DNA from 3 places in the Streptomyces antibioticus genome. Region 3 is predicted to be linked to each of the others. Evidence: riboswitches for the same ligand, from Rfam matches in the RefSeq annotation. Region 3 holds a riboswitch; each other region holds the start of a gene.
What was found. Region 3 has a riboswitch for S-adenosylmethionine ahead of AFM16_RS33115 (amino acid ABC transporter permease). Riboswitches for the same ligand answer to the same signal wherever they lie in the genome.

Region 1: another riboswitch for S-adenosylmethionine. It lies ahead of AFM16_RS11225 (aminotransferase class V-fold PLP-dependent enzyme); the one in region 3 lies ahead of AFM16_RS33115 (amino acid ABC transporter permease).
Region 2: another riboswitch for S-adenosylmethionine. It lies ahead of thrC (threonine synthase); the one in region 3 lies ahead of AFM16_RS33115 (amino acid ABC transporter permease).

What each region holds. Positions count from the first base shown of each region.
Region 1 is NZ_CM007717.1:2,513,308-2,518,640, reverse strand. Features, by position in the region: gene qcrA (cytochrome bc1 complex Rieske iron-sulfur subunit) at 1-20, shown strand, start outside; gene qcrB (cytochrome bc1 complex cytochrome b subunit) at 17-1,654, shown strand; gene trpD (anthranilate phosphoribosyltransferase) at 1,798-2,862, shown strand; SAM riboswitch class IV at 2,938-3,054, shown strand; gene AFM16_RS11225 (aminotransferase class V-fold PLP-dependent enzyme) at 3,186-4,547, shown strand; gene AFM16_RS11220 (Lrp/AsnC family transcriptional regulator) at 4,589-4,870, opposite strand; gene AFM16_RS11215 (rhomboid family intramembrane serine protease) at 4,867-5,333, opposite strand, start outside.
Region 2 is NZ_CM007717.1:4,027,579-4,032,911, forward strand. Features, by position in the region: gene groL (chaperonin GroEL) at 1-474, opposite strand, end outside; gene AFM16_RS18050 (cold-shock protein) at 809-1,015, opposite strand; gene AFM16_RS18055 (ubiquitin-like small modifier protein 1) at 1,479-1,754, opposite strand; gene thrC (threonine synthase) at 1,751-3,034, opposite strand; SAM riboswitch class I at 3,053-3,198, opposite strand; gene AFM16_RS18065 (glucosyl-3-phosphoglycerate synthase) at 3,368-4,312, shown strand; gene AFM16_RS18070 (alpha,alpha-trehalose-phosphate synthase (UDP-forming)) at 4,490-5,333, shown strand, end outside.
Region 3 is NZ_CM007717.1:7,289,884-7,295,216, forward strand. Features, by position in the region: gene AFM16_RS33110 (glutathione S-transferase C-terminal domain-containing protein) at 1-571, shown strand, start outside; SAM riboswitch class IV at 673-793, shown strand; gene AFM16_RS33115 (amino acid ABC transporter permease) at 1,176-2,153, shown strand; gene AFM16_RS33120 (amino acid ABC transporter ATP-binding protein) at 2,150-2,956, shown strand; gene AFM16_RS33125 (transporter substrate-binding domain-containing protein) at 3,073-4,098, shown strand; gene AFM16_RS40690 (putative leader peptide) at 4,221-4,286, shown strand; gene AFM16_RS33130 (LLM class flavin-dependent oxidoreductase) at 4,362-5,333, shown strand, end outside.

The DNA of each region.
Region 1 (5,333 bases), 4.8 Mb from region 3:
CCTTCTGGGAGCGCGGATGAGCACCACAGAGAACACCGAGGCCCGCGAACGCGGCAAGGCCCCGGCCGGCGAGCGCATCGCCGACTGGGCCGACGGCCGGCTGGGGATCTACTCCCTGGCCAAGGCCAACATGCGGAAGATCTTCCCCGACCACTGGTCGTTCATGCTGGGCGAAGTCTGCATGTACAGCTTCCTCATCATCATCCTGACCGGTGTCTATCTGACGCTGTTCTTCCACCCGTCGATGAACGAGGTGGAGTACCACGGCAGTTACGTCCCGCTCCAGGGACAGCTCATGTCGGAGGCGTTCAGCTCGACGCTGCACATCTCCTTCGACGTGCGCGGCGGTCTGCTGATCCGGCAGATCCACCACTGGGCGGCGCTGATCTTCCTCGCCGGCATGTTCGTGCACATGATGCGCGTGTTCTTCACGGGCGCGTTCCGCAAGCCGCGTGAGATCAACTGGCTGTTCGGCTTCCTGCTGTTCGTCCTGGGCATGTTCACCGGTTTCACCGGCTACTCGCTCCCTGACGACCTGCTCTCCGGCACCGGTGTCCGCTTCACCCAGGGCGCCATCCTGTCGATGCCGATCGTCGGCACGTACATCTCGATGTTCCTGTTCGGCGGGGAGTTCCCGGGCCACGACTTCGTGGCGCGGTTCTACTCGATCCACATCCTGCTGCTGCCGGGCATCATGCTCGGCCTGATGGTGGCGCACCTGATCCTGGTCTTCTACCACAAGCACACGCAGTTCGCGGGTCCCGGCAAGAACAACAAGAACGTCGTCGGCATGCCGCTGCTGCCGGTCTACATGGCCAAGGCCGGAGGCTTCTTCTTCCTGGTCTTCGGTGTGATCGCGATCATCTCCGCGGTCACCCAGATCAACCCGATCTGGGCGCTCGGCCCCTACCGTCCGGACCAGGTGTCCACCGGCGCCCAGCCCGACTGGTACATGGGCTTCGCCGAGGGTCTGATCCGCTTCATGCCGGGCTGGGAGATCAACATCTGGGGCCACACGCTGGTCCTGGGCGTGTTCATCCCGCTGGTGCTCTTCGGTGTCGTCCTCGCGGCGCTCGCCGCCTACCCCTTCATCGAGTCGTGGGTGACCGGCGACAAGCGCGAGCACCACATCCTGGACCGCCCGCGCAACGCGCCGACCCGCACCGCGCTCGGCGTCGCCTGGGTCACGATGTACATGATCACGCTGGTGGGCGGCGGCAACGACCTGTGGGCCACGCACTTCCACCTGTCGATCAACTCGATCACCTGGTTCGTCCGGATCTTCTTCTTCGTCGGACCGGTCATCGCGTACATCCTCACCAAGCGGATCTGCCTCGGCCTCCAGCGCCGGGACCGGGAGAAGGTGCTGCACGGCCGGGAGACCGGCACCATCAAGCGCCTGCCGCACGGTGAGTTCATCGAGGTGCACGAGCCGCTCAGCCAGGAGCAGCTCTACACGCTCACGGCCCACGAGCAGTACGAGCCGGTCGCGATCGGCGCCACGGTCGACGAGAACGGCGTCGAGCGCAAGGTGAAGGCCACCGAGAAGCTGCGTGCCAAGATCAGCGGCGCGTACTTCGGCGAGGACCAGCAGATCCCCAAGCCGACCGTCGAGGAGTACAAGGAGATCACGAGCGGCCACGGCCACCACTGATCACCAGGCGTCGCCACGCCCTGAGTGAAGGGCCCCGTCCGGTCTTCGGACGGGGCCCTTCGCCGTGTCCGCGGGCTGGATAGGGTGGGATCACACCCTGTTTGCGCGAGCCAGGCTCGCCCGTACGACACCCAGGAGCGGCTATGAGCGCTGTGACCCCCGCCGGAGGCGACACCGCGGCGGTCCGTTCCTGGCCCGCCCTGCTGAACGGCCTGCTGGCCGGCCGGGACCTGTCGGCGGACGACACCGCCTGGGCGATGGACCTGATGATGCGCGGCGAGGCGACCGACGCCCAGATCGCCGGGTTCGCGGTGGCGCTGCGGGCCAAGGGCGAGACCGTCGCGGAGATCAACGGACTCGTGCGGACGATGTACGAGCACGCCAACCTGATCGAGGTGCCGGGCCGCACCGTCGACATCGTCGGCACCGGCGGCGACGGCGCCAAGACGGTGAACATCTCCACGATGTCCTCGATCGTGGTGGCCGGCACCGGCGCCAAGGTCGTCAAGCACGGCAACCGCGCCGCGTCCTCGGCCTCCGGCGCCTCGGACGTCCTGGAGAAGCTGGGCGTCAATCTGGAGCTGACGCCGAAGCGGGTGGCCGAGGTGGCCGAGGAGGCCGGCATCACCTTCTGCTTCGCCGTCAAGTTCCATCCGGCGCTGCGCCATGTGGGCGCCGCCCGCGGCCAGTTGGGCATCCGTACGGTGTTCAACGCGCTCGGTCCGCTGACCAACCCGGCGAAGGTGCGGGCGCAGGCGGTGGGGGTCGCCGATCCCCGCATGGCGCCGATCGTCGCCGGGGTCTTCGCCGAGCGCGGCCACTCCTCGCTGGTCTTCCGCGGCGACGACGGCTTCGACGAGCTGACGACCACCTCCACCTCCCGGGTCTGGGTCGTCCGTGACGGCACGGTCACCGAGGAGACCTTCGACCCGCGCGAGGTCGGCATCGAGCTGGTCCCGGTGGAGGCTCTGCGCGGCGGTGACCCGTCCTACAACGCGGAGGTCGCCCGGCGGCTCCTCGAGGGCGAGCCGGGCCCGGTGCGCGACGCCGTCCTGCTGAACTCGGCGGCGGCCCTGGTCGCCCTCGACCCGGCCGGCGGGACGCTCGCCGAGCAGATCGCCGCCGGCATGGCCCGCGCCGCCGAGTCCGTGGACTCCGGGGCGGCCCGCCGGGTCCTGGAGCGCTGGGTCACCGCCAGCAACGCCTGACGTGACGGGAATCGCCGTCCCGCGATCCGGACACGGGTTGCGGGACGGCGATCACGTCCCGTAGTTTCTGTACCAGGTCATGAGTGACAGTCATGAGGCCCCGGCCGACTGTCCGGCAACCCTCCGTCCGTGGCGGGGTGCCCCGGGTGAAGACCAGGCCGTAGGCAGCGAGGTCTACGGCAAGCGCGGGCCCCTCTCGACACCAGGGGTCCTGGTCGTTCGAGGGAGTCTTCCGTGAGCCAGCGAATGCGATAGGGCCGCCGAGCCCCGCCTCCGCGCACCCCTTTTCACTCTTCTTCCTTTCCTCTCACGGGAGTTCCGTCATGTCTGTCTCCACCGCTGCCTCCGTCCAGGACGTTTGTGCCCCGCTGCCCGTTCTGGGCTGTGATGTCACCGTCCCGCTCGTCACCGGTGGCGAGGTCACCTACGCCGCGCTCGACTACGCCGCCAGCGCACCGGCGTTGCAGCGGGTGTGGGACGACGTCGCGGCCTACGCGCCGTACTACGGCAGCGTCCACCGCGGCGCCGGCTACCTCTCGCAGCTCTCGACGGACCTGTTCGAGAACGCCCGCGCCACGGTCGCCGAGTTCCTGGACTGCCGCGCCGACGACCAGGTGGTCTTCACCCGCTCCACCACCGACTCCCTCAACCTGCTCGCCGCCGCCCTGCCCGCCGGCTGCCAGGTCTTCGTCTTCGAGACCGAGCACCACGCCTCGCTGCTGCCCTGGCGGGACGCCCGGGTCACCTACCTCGACGCCCCCCGCACCCCGGGACAGGCCGTCGAGACCCTGGAGCGGGCCCTCGCCGACCGCGACCCCTACGGCCCGGCCCTGGTCTGTGTGACCGGCGCCTCCAACGTCACCGGCGAGCTGTGGCCGGTGCGGGAGCTGGCCGCGGCCGCGCACGCCCACGGCGCCCGGATCGTCCTGGACGCCGCCCAGCTCGCCCCGCACTACCCGGTGTCCGTCCGGGACCTCGACGTCGACTGGGTCGCCTTCTCCGGGCACAAGCTGTACGCGCCCTTCGGCTCCGGTGTGCTGGCCGGCCGCGCCGACTGGCTGCGCGCGGCCGACCCCTACCTCGCGGGCGGCGGCGCGAGCCGCAGGGTCACCCGGCGCGAGGACGGGGGAGTGGACGTGGAGTGGCACGACAGCGCGGCCCGCCACGAGGCCGGCTCGCCGAACGTGATCGGCGCCTACTCCATCGCCTCGGCCTGCAAGGCGCTCACCGAGGCCGGTTTCGACACGCTGGTCGCGCGCGAGCGGCAGCTCATCGAGAAGGTGCGCACGGGCCTCGCCGATGTGCCGGAGGTGCGGATCCTGTCGCTCTTCGGCGACGACGCGCCCCGGGTCGGGGTGATCTCCTTCGTCGTCGACGGCTGGAACAGCTCCCACTTCGCCGCCGCGCTGTCCGCCGAGTACGGCATCGGCGTCCGCGACGGCCTGTTCTGCGCCCACCCGCTGGTGCGCACCCTGCTGGGCGGTGCCCCCGAGGCGCAGGGCGAGTGCGGGGCCCCCGAGGCGGCGCCGGGCGAGAAGTCCCTCAACGCCATCCGGGTGAGCTTCGGCGCCGGGACGCCCGACGAGCACGTGGACCGCTTCGTGGCGGCCGTGCGGGAACTGGTCACCGACGGCGCGCGGTGGACGTACCGCACGCAGGACGGCCGCTGCGTCCCGGCGGTCTGAGCTCGGTCTTCCGCAGGGGGCGGCGTCAGGCGGTCACACGGTCAGGAGTCCAGGCCGATCGCGAACGCCGCCTCCAGGTCGTGCTGCGAGTACGTCCGGAACGCCACGTGCGTGTCCGTCGCCTCCACGCCGGGGATCTTGCTGATGCTGCCGGGGATCACGTCGGCCAGGTCGTCGTGCCGCTTCACCCGCACCATGGCGATCAGGTCGTAGGTCCCGGTGACGGAGAAGACCTCGCTGACGCTCTCCAGCGAGGCGATCCGCTCGGCGATCTCGGGGATCCGGTCCACGCTGGTCTTGATGAGGACGATCGCGGTGATCACGGCTGGTTCTCTCCCTCGGGGGCCGGAGCGGGCGTGGCCCTCACTCTAGTCCCAGGACGAAACCGCGCCCACGCGTAGCCGAGGCCCAGGCCGAAGCCCACCAGGTGCGCCAGATAGGCCACGCCGGGGCCCTGGGGCGCCCGTCCCGCCGCCACCCACTGGAGGGCCGCCCAGCAGGGCAGCACGACCCAGGCGGGGAAGCGCAGCGGCAGGAAGAACAGGAACGGCAGAAGACTGGTCACCCGCGCCCGGGGGAACAGGTACAGAAACGCGCCCAGCACCGCGGAGATCGCCCCCGACGCCCCCACCAGCGAGGCCGGCGACCCGGCGTTGGCCGCGGCGTACCCCAGCAGCGCCAGGTAGCCGCAGCCGACGTAGAACAGCGTGAACTGGACGCGGCCCATCCGTTCCTCGGTCATCACGCCGAAGACGTAGAGGAAGAGCATGTTGCCCAGGAGGTGCA
Region 2 (5,333 bases), 3.3 Mb from region 3:
CTCGCCGATCTGGGTGTCGGCGGCGGAGATGGAGGCCGTCGAAGCGATCTGCTCCTTGGTCTCGACATCCTTCGCCTGCTCGAGGAGGGCACCGGAGACGGCCTCGACGGCCTTCTCGATACCGCGCTTGAGGGCCATCGGGTTGGCGCCGGCGGCCACGTTGCGCAGACCCTCGCGCACCAGGGCCTGGGCCAGGACGGTCGCGGTGGTCGTACCGTCACCGGCGACGTCGTCCGTCTTCTTGGCGACTTCCTTGACCAGCTCGGCGCCGATCTTCTCGTACGGGTCCTCGAGCTCGATCTCCTTGGCGATGGACACACCATCGTTGGTGATCGTGGGGGCGCCCCACTTCTTCTCGAGGACGACGTTGCGGCCCTTGGGGCCGAGCGTCACCTTCACGGCGTCCGCGAGCTGGTTCATGCCGCGCTCGAGGCCGCGCCGCGCCTCCTCGTCGAACGCGATGATCTTGGCCATGTGAAGTGGTCCCTCCAGGACTGGGGGTGATTCTTCGGACCGCGCCCGCGCCCGCGACGGACGGCTCGCCGACCCGTGGTTCCTTGCCCCACTTGGCCTGCGGGCCTCACCGACCCGGTCCTTCGTTGTCACTCTCACCTTCAGAGTGCTAACGCCAATGATTAGCACTCGGCATGGTCGAGTGCAAGCGCCTCTCACGGACGGGCCCGGCCCGTCGCCGGAGGGCGGAGGGTCCGCGGGCATGCCGAAGGGCCCGCACCCCTGGAGGCGCGAGCCCTTCGAAGATGAAACAGAAGATGAAACAGAAGAACGACGCTGTCAGTCGGCGCGTGCTTCAGCCGGTCGCCAGTCGGACCATGTCCGCCTGCGGCCCCTTCTGGCCCTGCGAGATCTCGAAATCGACCCGCTGACCCTCTTCCAGGGTGCGGTATCCGTCCATCTGGATCGCGCTGTAGTGGACGAAAACATCCGCACCACCGTCGACCGCGATGAAGCCGTACCCCTTCTCCGCGTTGAACCACTTGACGGTGCCCTGAGCCATGCCTAACTCCCCTATTACTGGCCCTTGCACAGATCCACACTTCGCGGATCCGGGTCAGACCTCACCCCCCAGTTGGTTGGGGGCGTGCGCCGGAACGCGTCGACCGCGGCTGAATGTATCTGTCCAACTGCCGTCTGCAACAGGTCAGTCGGACGAGAATTCCGGACGCACCCGATCCGGAATGTGGCGAGAATTCGCCAGAATTCAGGGCAAGTCGGGCCCGGCAAATGCCGCAAATGCCACGCAAGAGGCACGCACTTTGGCTACTTCTTGTCGGACGCGCGGCAGCGAAGAAAGACTCCGGATCAGGGTTTCGCGACCCGGTTCCCCAACTGTACCGCGCTCAATCACACAGAATTGCCCCCTCCGCTTCTCTTACGGAGGGGGCAATTCGATGAACGCTCGGTAATCGCTGTTACCGACGGTTACTACCGGCGGGTACTGAACGCCGGTCAACCACCGGTCAGCCGCCGGCGACGGCCGGGATGATCGAGACGCCGGCACCGTCCGGGGTCGCCGTCTCCAGGCCCTGCTCGAAGCGGACGTCGTCGTCGTTGACGTACACGTTGACGAACCGGCGCAGCTTGCCCTGGTCGTCCAGGACGCGGGCGGCGATCCCGGTGTGGTTCTTCTCCAGGTCGGAGATGACCTCCCCGAGGGTCGCCCCGTCGGCGGACACCTCGGCCTGCCCACCGGTGTAGGTGCGCAGGATGGTGGGGATGCGAACGGTCACGCTCATGCGAGGCCAGCCTCTCGGAAGGAGTCGAGGTTCGGACGGATGGTGGCGGTGAGGCCGGTGCCGGCCACCGCGTCGAGGGTCTTGAGGCCGTCGCCCGTGTTCAGGACGACCGTGGTCTTCGCCGGGTCCAGCAGGCCGTTCTCGATGAGCTTGCGGGTGACGCCGACGGTGACCCCGCCCGCCGTCTCCGCGAAGATCCCCTCGGTCCGCGCCAGCAGCTTGATCGCGTCCACGATCTGCTCGTCGGTCACGTCCTCCACCGCGCCGCCGGTGCGCCGGGCGATGTCGAGGACGTACGGGCCGTCCGCCGGGTTGCCGATGGCGAGCGACTTGGCGATGGTGTCCGGCTTCTGCGGCCGTACGACGTCATGGCCGGCCTTGTAGGCCACGGACACCGGCGAGCAGCCCTCGGCCTGCGCGCCGAAGATCTTGTACGGCCTGTCCTCGACGAGCCCCAGCTTGATCAGCTCCTGGAGGCCCTTGTCGATCTTCGTGAGCTGGGAGCCGGAGGCGATCGGCACCACGAGCTGGTCGGGCAGCCGCCAGCCGAGCTGCTCGCAGATCTCGTACGCCAGCGTCTTGGAGCCCTCGGCGTAGTACGGCCGCAGGTTGACGTTGACGAAGCCCCAGCCCTCGCCGGCGGTGTCGCCGATCAGCTCGGAGCAGAAGCGGTTCACGTCGTCGTAGTTGCCCTCGATGCCGACGAGTTCACCGCCGTAGACCGCGGCCATGACGACCTTGCCCTGCTCCAGGTCGTGCGGGATGAACACGCAGGAGCGGAAACCGGCGCGGGCCGCGGCGGCGCCGACCGCGCCCGCGAGGTTGCCGGTGGAGGAGCAGGACAGGGTGGTGAAGCCGAAGGCGCGCGCGGCCTCGATGGCCTGCGCGACGACGCGGTCCTTGAAGGAGTGCGTCGGGTTGCCGGAGTCGTCCTTCACGTACAGGCCGCCGGTGACGCCGAGTTCGCGGGCCAGGTTGTCGGCCTTGACGAGGTGGGTCCAGCCGGGGTTGAGGTTCGGCTTGTCCGCCACGTCGGCCGGGACGGGCAGCAGCGGGGCGTAGCGCCAGATGTTCGCGGGTCCCGCCTCGATGCGCTTGCGCAGCTCCTCGGTGTCGTAGGAGGAGAAGTCGTACGCGATCTCGAGCGGGCCGAAACACTCCTCGCAGGCGAAGAGCGGGCCGAGGGGCACGCGGTGGCCGCACTCGCGGCAGCTCAGCGCGGCGGCGGGGCCCAGGTCGACCGTGGGATTCGTGGTGCTTGCAACAGTCTGCGCAGCCATGTGAGGCGAGGCCCTTTCTCCTCATCTTCCTCACGACGCATCTCGCCGTGAGACGGATTTGGCACCTTCCCTCGCCGGGAGCCTCGCGTGTGGTGAACGAGACCGGTCTAGGTGGGTTGCCGGGGCTTCATCGGGCCGTATCCCTCTGCCCCTCTGGATGAGCGGTATTCAGTTGTGAACGCCGGCGACCCCGGACATGCGATGGTCACCCGCGTTGTTCAAGACTGTAACCGAAGGCCAGGACAGTTGAGATAGTCGTCCGAACCGCGAGATGGATCACACGGTCACCCCCCGTGCACCCGGTGTGATCACGACAGTGAGGAGCCGCAGACCGTGCTGGAAGAAGTCGAGCGCTGGCTGACCACCCGCTCCTGGTCCCTGGCCGATCGCCCGCTGCACCGGATCATGGCCGCGAAGCGGGCCACGGGTCAGTCGGTCTCCGTGGTCCTGCCCGCGCTGAACGAGGAGGAGACGGTCGGCGACATCGTCGCGATCATCCGTCACGACCTCATGCAGCAGGTCCCGCTGGTCGACGAGATAGTCGTCGTCGACTCGGGGTCGACCGACCGCACCGCCCAGGTGGCGGCCGCGGCGGGCGCCCGGGTCGTCCACCGGGACACCATCCTGCCGAGCGTCCCCGCCGTGCCCGGGAAGGGCGAGGTGCTGTGGCGCTCCCTGCTCGTCACGAGCGGGGACATCGTCTGTTTCATCGACGCCGACCTCAGGGAGTTCTCCTCCGACTTCGTCTCGGGCATCGTGGGCCCCCTGCTCACCGACCCGGGCGTGGACCTCGTCAAGGGCATGTACGACCGTCCGCTCGCCGGTGCCGCGGGCCAGGGCGGCCGGGTGACCGAGCTGATGGCCCGGCCGCTGCTCAACATGCACTGGCCGCAGCTCGCCGGGTTCGTGCAGCCGCTGGGCGGCGAGTACGCGGCCCGCCGCGGCCTGCTGGAACAGCTCCCCTTCCCCGTCGGCTACGGCGTCGAGCTGGGCATGCTGGTCGACGCCCTGCACCTGGTGGGCCTCGACGCGCTCGCCCAGGTCGACGTGGGGGTGCGCAAGCACCGCCACCAGGACGGCCAGGCCCTCGGCCGGATGGCGGCGGCGATCTACCGCACGGCCCAGCTCCGCTTGGCCCGCGGCCACCTGATCCGCCCGTCCCTCACCCAGTTCGAACGCGGCCCGTCCGGCTTCGAACCCCACACCTACTCGGTCGACATGGAGGAACGCCCCCCGATGGCGGAGATGGCGGAGTACCAGTCCCGCAAGGTCGCGTAACCCCCCGGCCCCGGAACCGGCCCACCGCCACGGACCCCTCGGGCGAGGCCCACCGTCCCCCCACCCGCGTAACACGCCCCGCCCGCCGTATACGGCCCCGGACACGGCCTGATACGGACCCTCCGCTCGTCGTGACCGTACGTTTGAGCGTTTCCGTGGCGGGCTAGGTTGAGGCGTATGGCTACCACGCACGATGCTGCCGCTGCTCGGGGTGCCCAGGTGCTGGTCGCGTCCAATCGCGGGCCGGTCTCCTACACCGTTCGTGAGGACGGTTCGCTGGACGCGAGACGGGGAGGCGGCGGGCTGGTCTCCGGGCTGTCGGCGATCGGGCCGGACGCGGGCGCCCTGTGGGTCTGCTCCGCGCTCTCCGACGGCGACCGCGAGGCCGTCCGGCGCGGGGTCGGCGAGGAGGGCGTGCGGATGCTGCCCGTCCCGGCCGACGTGCACGCCGACGCCTACAACGGCATCGCGAACTCCGTGCTCTGGTTCATCCACCACCTGCTGTACCAGACCCCGCTGGAGCCGGTCTTCGACGCGGAGTTCCGGCGCCAGTGGGCGTCGTACGAGATCTACAACCGGGCCTTCGCCGAGGCGCTGGCGGAGGAGGCGGCCCCGGGGGCGGCGGTCCTGGTGCAGGACTACCACCTGTGCCTGGTGCCGGGGATGCTCCGCGAACTCCGCCCCGACCTGCGCATCGGCCACTTCTCGCACACCCCGTGGGCCCCGGTGGACTACTTCGCGCTGCTCCCGTCGGACATCCGCGAGCAGTTGCTGCGCGGCATGCTCGGCGCGGACCGGCTGGGGTTCCTCACCCGGCGCTGGGCGGACGCCTTCACCGCCTGCGCGGCGGAGTTCGCCGGGGGTACGGGAAGCACCCGGGTGGGCGTCCACGGCCTCGGCGCCGACGCCGACTTCCTGCGGGAGCGCGCGCACCGCCCGGACGTCGAGGAACGGATCACCGCCCTCCGCGAGGAGATCGGCGGCACGGACCGCAGGACCATCGTGCGCGTCGACCGCACCG
Region 3 (5,333 bases):
GCCCGTGCTCAGCGACGACTGGTCGGGCCGGATCGTCTCCACCCACGGCCCCGACATCGCCCGCGACCTCGCCCGGCGCTTCGGCGGCGGCCGGACCGCGCTGTACCCGTGCGGCGCCGAGTCCGAGATCGACGCCGTCGAGCGGATGTGCGCCCAGGGCATCGAGCGGGCCGCGCAGCGCGCCGGTACGGCCGGCACCGGCGACGAGGAACGCGCCGCCGCGCTCGACACCCTGCTCCACACCCTCGGCGTGCTGGACCAGGGACTGCGCGTGCAGCCGTACCTGATCGGCGATCAGATCACCGCCGCCGACGTGGAGTTGTGGGTCGCGCTGGTGCAGCTCGACACCGTGCACCGCCATCATCTCGACGCGTCCGCCGTGCAGCGCATCGCCGGCCACCCCGCCCTGTGGGCCCACGCCCGCCGGCTCGCCGCGCACCCCGCGTTCGGCGCGCACCTCGACCTCGACGGCATCGCCCGCCGCCACCACGCCCGTTGTCAGGGCCTGGAGGCCGCGGGCGCCGCCGTGCAGATCCTGGACTGGGCCGCCCACATCGCGCCGGCCCCGTAACCGCCCCGGGACGCGGGGCCGTTGCGGCCCCGCAGCCGTTCCAGCACGTGGACCGGCGTTGACATTCGTTCGGGTGCCTGTCTTTACTTACGGCCCAGAACGGTCATGAGCGTCAGCGACAAGCCCTGGCTTGCTGACCGGCAACCCTCGCATCGCGGTGGGGTGCCCCAGGTGACGACCGGACCGGATGACGTGACCGCACGGATCCGGTAAGCGCGAGGGCCCCTGCGGGGGCCGCACGAGTGACGGAGAGTCCCATGTACGCAGCTCCCAGGACGGCGCCCCGCCGCCTTCGGGGCTGCGTCCGTCCGTCCGCGCAGCAGCCCCTCGTCGCCGACCGGGCCGTCGATCTGCTCCGCGTGAACAGCGCACTGTGTACCGCACCGGGCCGTGCCCGCTGTCGGGGCTGACACCAGCAGACCCGGCACCACCGCAGCACATTCCCCTCGCCCCGCCGCGTTCCCGACGCACACCGCCCGAGCGGTGAGCCGTCCACCGCAGCCCCACCCCGGTTCTCCGTACACGACCGTGCGCCGCGCGCCCTCCCGCGGCCGCCACCACGGCCGTGCCCGTCCGGGGTGCCCGACTTCCGCCGGAGCCCCTCATGAGCGAACCCCCAGGCGTCGCGACCCTCGACGCGAAGCCCATAGCCGACACCCCGTCAAAACAGCTCTCAGCACAGCGCGTTCAGCCGCTACGACGACCCGGACGCTGGATCGCCACCGCGATCGTCCTGGTCCTGGTCGCCCAGTTCGCGCACGGCCTGATCGCCAACCCGTTCTACCAGTGGGACCGCTTCGGCTACTGGTTCCTGCGGCCCGTCATCCTCGACGGACTGCTGATCACCCTGGAAGTCGCCGCCTACAGCGCGGTGCTCGGCCTTCTCGGCGGCATCCTGCTCGCCCTCGCCCGGCTCTCCAGGAGCCCGGTGCTGCGCGCGGTGAGCTGGACCTACGTCTGGGCCCTGCGGTCCATCCCGCTGATCGTCGTCCTGCTCTTCCTCTACAACTTCAGTGCCCTGTACCAGACGTTGAGCGTCGGCGTCCCCTTCGGACCGGCCTTCTTCACCTTCGACGAGTCCCGGCTCGCCACCGACATGGTGATCGCCGTCGTCGGCCTCAGCCTCAACGAGGCCGCCTACGCCGCCGAGGTCGTCCGCGGCGGCATCCTCTCCGTCGACCAGGGCCAGCACGAGGCGTCCGCCGCGCTCGGCCTGCCCAAGAGCTACCAGTTCCGCAAGATCGTCTTCCCGCAGGCGCTGCGCTCGATCGTCCCCAACTACGTCAACCAGCTCATCGGCCTCATCAAGGCCACCTCCCTGGTCTTCTACGTGTCCCTGCTCGACCTGTTCGGCACCGCGCAGACCATGGGCTCCACCTACCCCGGCGACATCGTGCCGCTGCTGCTCGTGGTCACCGTCTGGTACCTGATCCTGACCAGCCTGGTGTCCGTCGCCCAGTTCTACGTCGAGCGGTACTACGCCCGGGGCGCCACCCGCTCCCTGCCGCCGACGCCGTTGCAGAAACTGCGGACCGGGTTCACCGACCTGCGCGCCCGCATCCGCCGGGAGGCCGCCGTATGACCACCGAGACCGCCGAGGCGACCACCGCCCCCGGGGCGAGCGTGCCCGCCGCCGTCGAGGTGCACGACGTGCACAAGTGGTACGGCGCCCACCGCGTCCTGGACGGCGTGAACCTGACCGTACGGCCCGGCGAGGTCACCGTGATCCTCGGCCCGTCCGGCTCCGGGAAGTCCACCCTGCTCCGGGTCATCAACCACCTGGAGAAGCCGGAGATCGGCCATGTCAGCATCAACGGCGAGCCGATCGGCGTCCGCCGGCACGGCGGCCGGCTGCGCGAGCTGAGCGAACGCGCCATCCTCACCCAGCGCAGCCGCATCGGCTTCGTCTTCCAGAACTTCAACCTCTTCCCGCACCTCACCGTGCTGGACAACATCGCCGCCGCCCCCGTCGCCACCGGCAAGCTCAGCCGCCCCGCCGCCCAGGAACTCGCCCGCGAACTCCTCGACCGGGTCGGCCTCGCCGACAAGGCCGGCGCCTACCCCCGCCAGCTCTCCGGCGGCCAGCAGCAGCGCGTCGCCATCGCCCGCGCCCTCGCGCTGCGCCCCGGCGTCATCCTCTTCGACGAGCCCACCTCGGCCCTCGACCCCGAACTCGTCGGCGAGGTCCTCGCGGTCATCAAGGACCTGGCGACCAGCGGCACCACCCTGGTCATCGTCACCCACGAGGTCGGCTTCGCCCGCGAGGTCGCCGACCGCGTCGTCTTCATCGACGGCGGCCGGATCGTCGAACAGGGCCCGCCCGCCGAGGTCCTCGACAAGCCGCAGCACGAGCGCACCCGGGACTTCCTGAGCAAGGTCCTCTGACCCGCGCGCAACCCGGGCGCACCCCGCGCGCACCCCCTGATCTCCCCCACGCACCACCCCGCACCACCCCGCCCCCACACCACCACCCTCTCTCACCCAGCACCAAAGGACGGCCCATGTCTGCCCACGTCACCCGACGCAGCCTGATACGCGGCATCACCGCGGCGACCGCGGTCGCCACCCTCGCCACCGGGCTCGCCGCCTGCGGTGGGGACAGCGACGCCGCCACCACGACCGACAGCGCCGCCGCCGGGGGCGTGACCGTCGGCCGCGTGTCCAACGGCGCCGCCAAGGAGACCACCATCAAGGTCTCGGAGGTGAAGTCCATCAGCGCCAAGCTGCCGGACGCCGTGAAGAAGAGCGGCAAGCTCACCATCGGCGTCGGCGCCCTGCCCTCCGGCTTCGCCCCGCTGGCCTACGTCGGCGACGACCAGAAGACCCTCACCGGCGCCGAGCCCGACCTCGGCCGACTGGTGGCGGCGGTCCTCGGCCTGGAGCCCGAGACCAAGAACTTCACCTGGGAGAACCTGTTCGTCGGCATCGACAGCGGCAAGGTCGACGTGGCCTTCTCCAACGTCACCGACACCGAGGAGCGCAAGAAGAAGTACGAGTTCGCCTCCTACCGCCAGGACAACCTCGGCTGGGAGGTGAAGAAGTCCAGCACCTGGAAGTTCGACGGCGACTACAAGAACCTCGCGGGACTCACCGTCTCCGTCGGCTCCGGCACCAACCAGGAGAAGATCCTGCTGGAGTGGAAGAAGAAGCTGGAGAGCGAGGGCAAGAAGCTCACCGTCAAGTACTACCCGGACCGCAACGGCACCTATCTCGCCCTCAACAGCGGCAAGATCGACGCCTACTTCGGCCCCAACCCCGGCATCGCCTACAACGTCGCCAAGACCGCGGGCACGGCCAACGCGACCGCCAACGCGGGCACCTTCTCCGGCGCGGGCGAGACCCTCCAGGGCCTGATCGCCGCCACCGCGAAGAAGGACAGCGGTCTCGCCGAGCCGCTCGCCGAGGCCATCAACTACCTCATCGACAACGGCCAGTACGCCACGTGGCTGGAGGTCTACAACCTCTCCAACGAGGCCGTCGCCAAGTCCGAGGTGAACCCGCCCGGCCTGCCGCTCGACAATTCCTGACACGCCGTCAGCCGGGAACATCGGGTCCGGCCAGGGCGTTCCACCGTAGAAGAGGCATGTGAGGCGCGACAGCGCGCCCCGGGAGAGGGAGGTGCAAGGCCGTGACGTCCACCTTCCACGCCGTGCACCTCCACTCCCGGGCCCACATCGACCTCCAGCGCGTGGCCGGCGCGCTCTGTCGCTCCTGACACCCGTTCCCCGATGCCGCACCCCATGGCGCGGGTGACGTGCGCTCTCGTACGGACCTCCAGGAAGGCACCACCGTGTCCTCAGCATCCCTTTCCCCGCTGCACCTCGCCGTCGCCCTCGACGGCACCGGCTGGCATCCCGCCTCCTGGCGCGAGCCGGTCGCCCGCCCCCGCGAGCTGTTCACCGCCCGCTACTGGGCCGACCAGGTCACCGAGGCCGAGCGCGGCCTCCTCGACCTCGTCACCTTCGAGGACGGCCTCGGCCTCCAGTCCTCCCACTTCCTCGATCCGGACGACCGCACCGACCAGGTCCGCGGCCGCCTCGACGCCGTCCTGACCGCCTCCCGCGTCGCCCCGCTCACCCGTCACATCGGGCTGGTGCCGACCGCGGTCACCACCCACACCGAGCCCTTCCACCTCTCCAAGGCCATCGCCACCCTGGACTACGTCAGCACCGGCCGCGCCGGTGTACGCGTCCAGATCACCGGCCGGCAGAGCGACGCCGCCCACTTCGGCCGCCGTACGATCCCGCCGATCGACGACCTGCGCGGCCCGGTGGTGGCCGACCTGTTCGACGAGGCCGCCGACCACGTCGAGGTCGTCCGCCGGCTCTGGGACAGTTGGGAGGACGACGCCGAGATCCGGGACGCGGCCACCGGGCGCTTCATCGACCGCGACAAGCTGCACTACATCGACTTCGAGGGCCGCCACTTCAGCGTCAAGGGCCCCTCCATCACCCCGCGCCCGCCGCAGGGCCAGCCCCTGGTCGCCGCCCTCGCCCACGACACCGTCCCCTACCGGCTGGTGGCCCGCGCCGCCGACCTCGGCTTCGTCACGCCCCACGACACCGGACAGGCCCGCGCGATCGTCGCCGAGATCCGCGCCGAACAGGACGCGGTGGGCCGGACCGCCGAACCGCTGCACATCTTCGGTGACCTGGTGGTCTTCCTCGACGAGGACCCCGCCGAGGCCGCCGCCCGCCGCGAGCGCCTCGACGCCCTGGCGGGCGAGGAGTTCACGAGCGACGCCCGGATCTTCACCGGAACC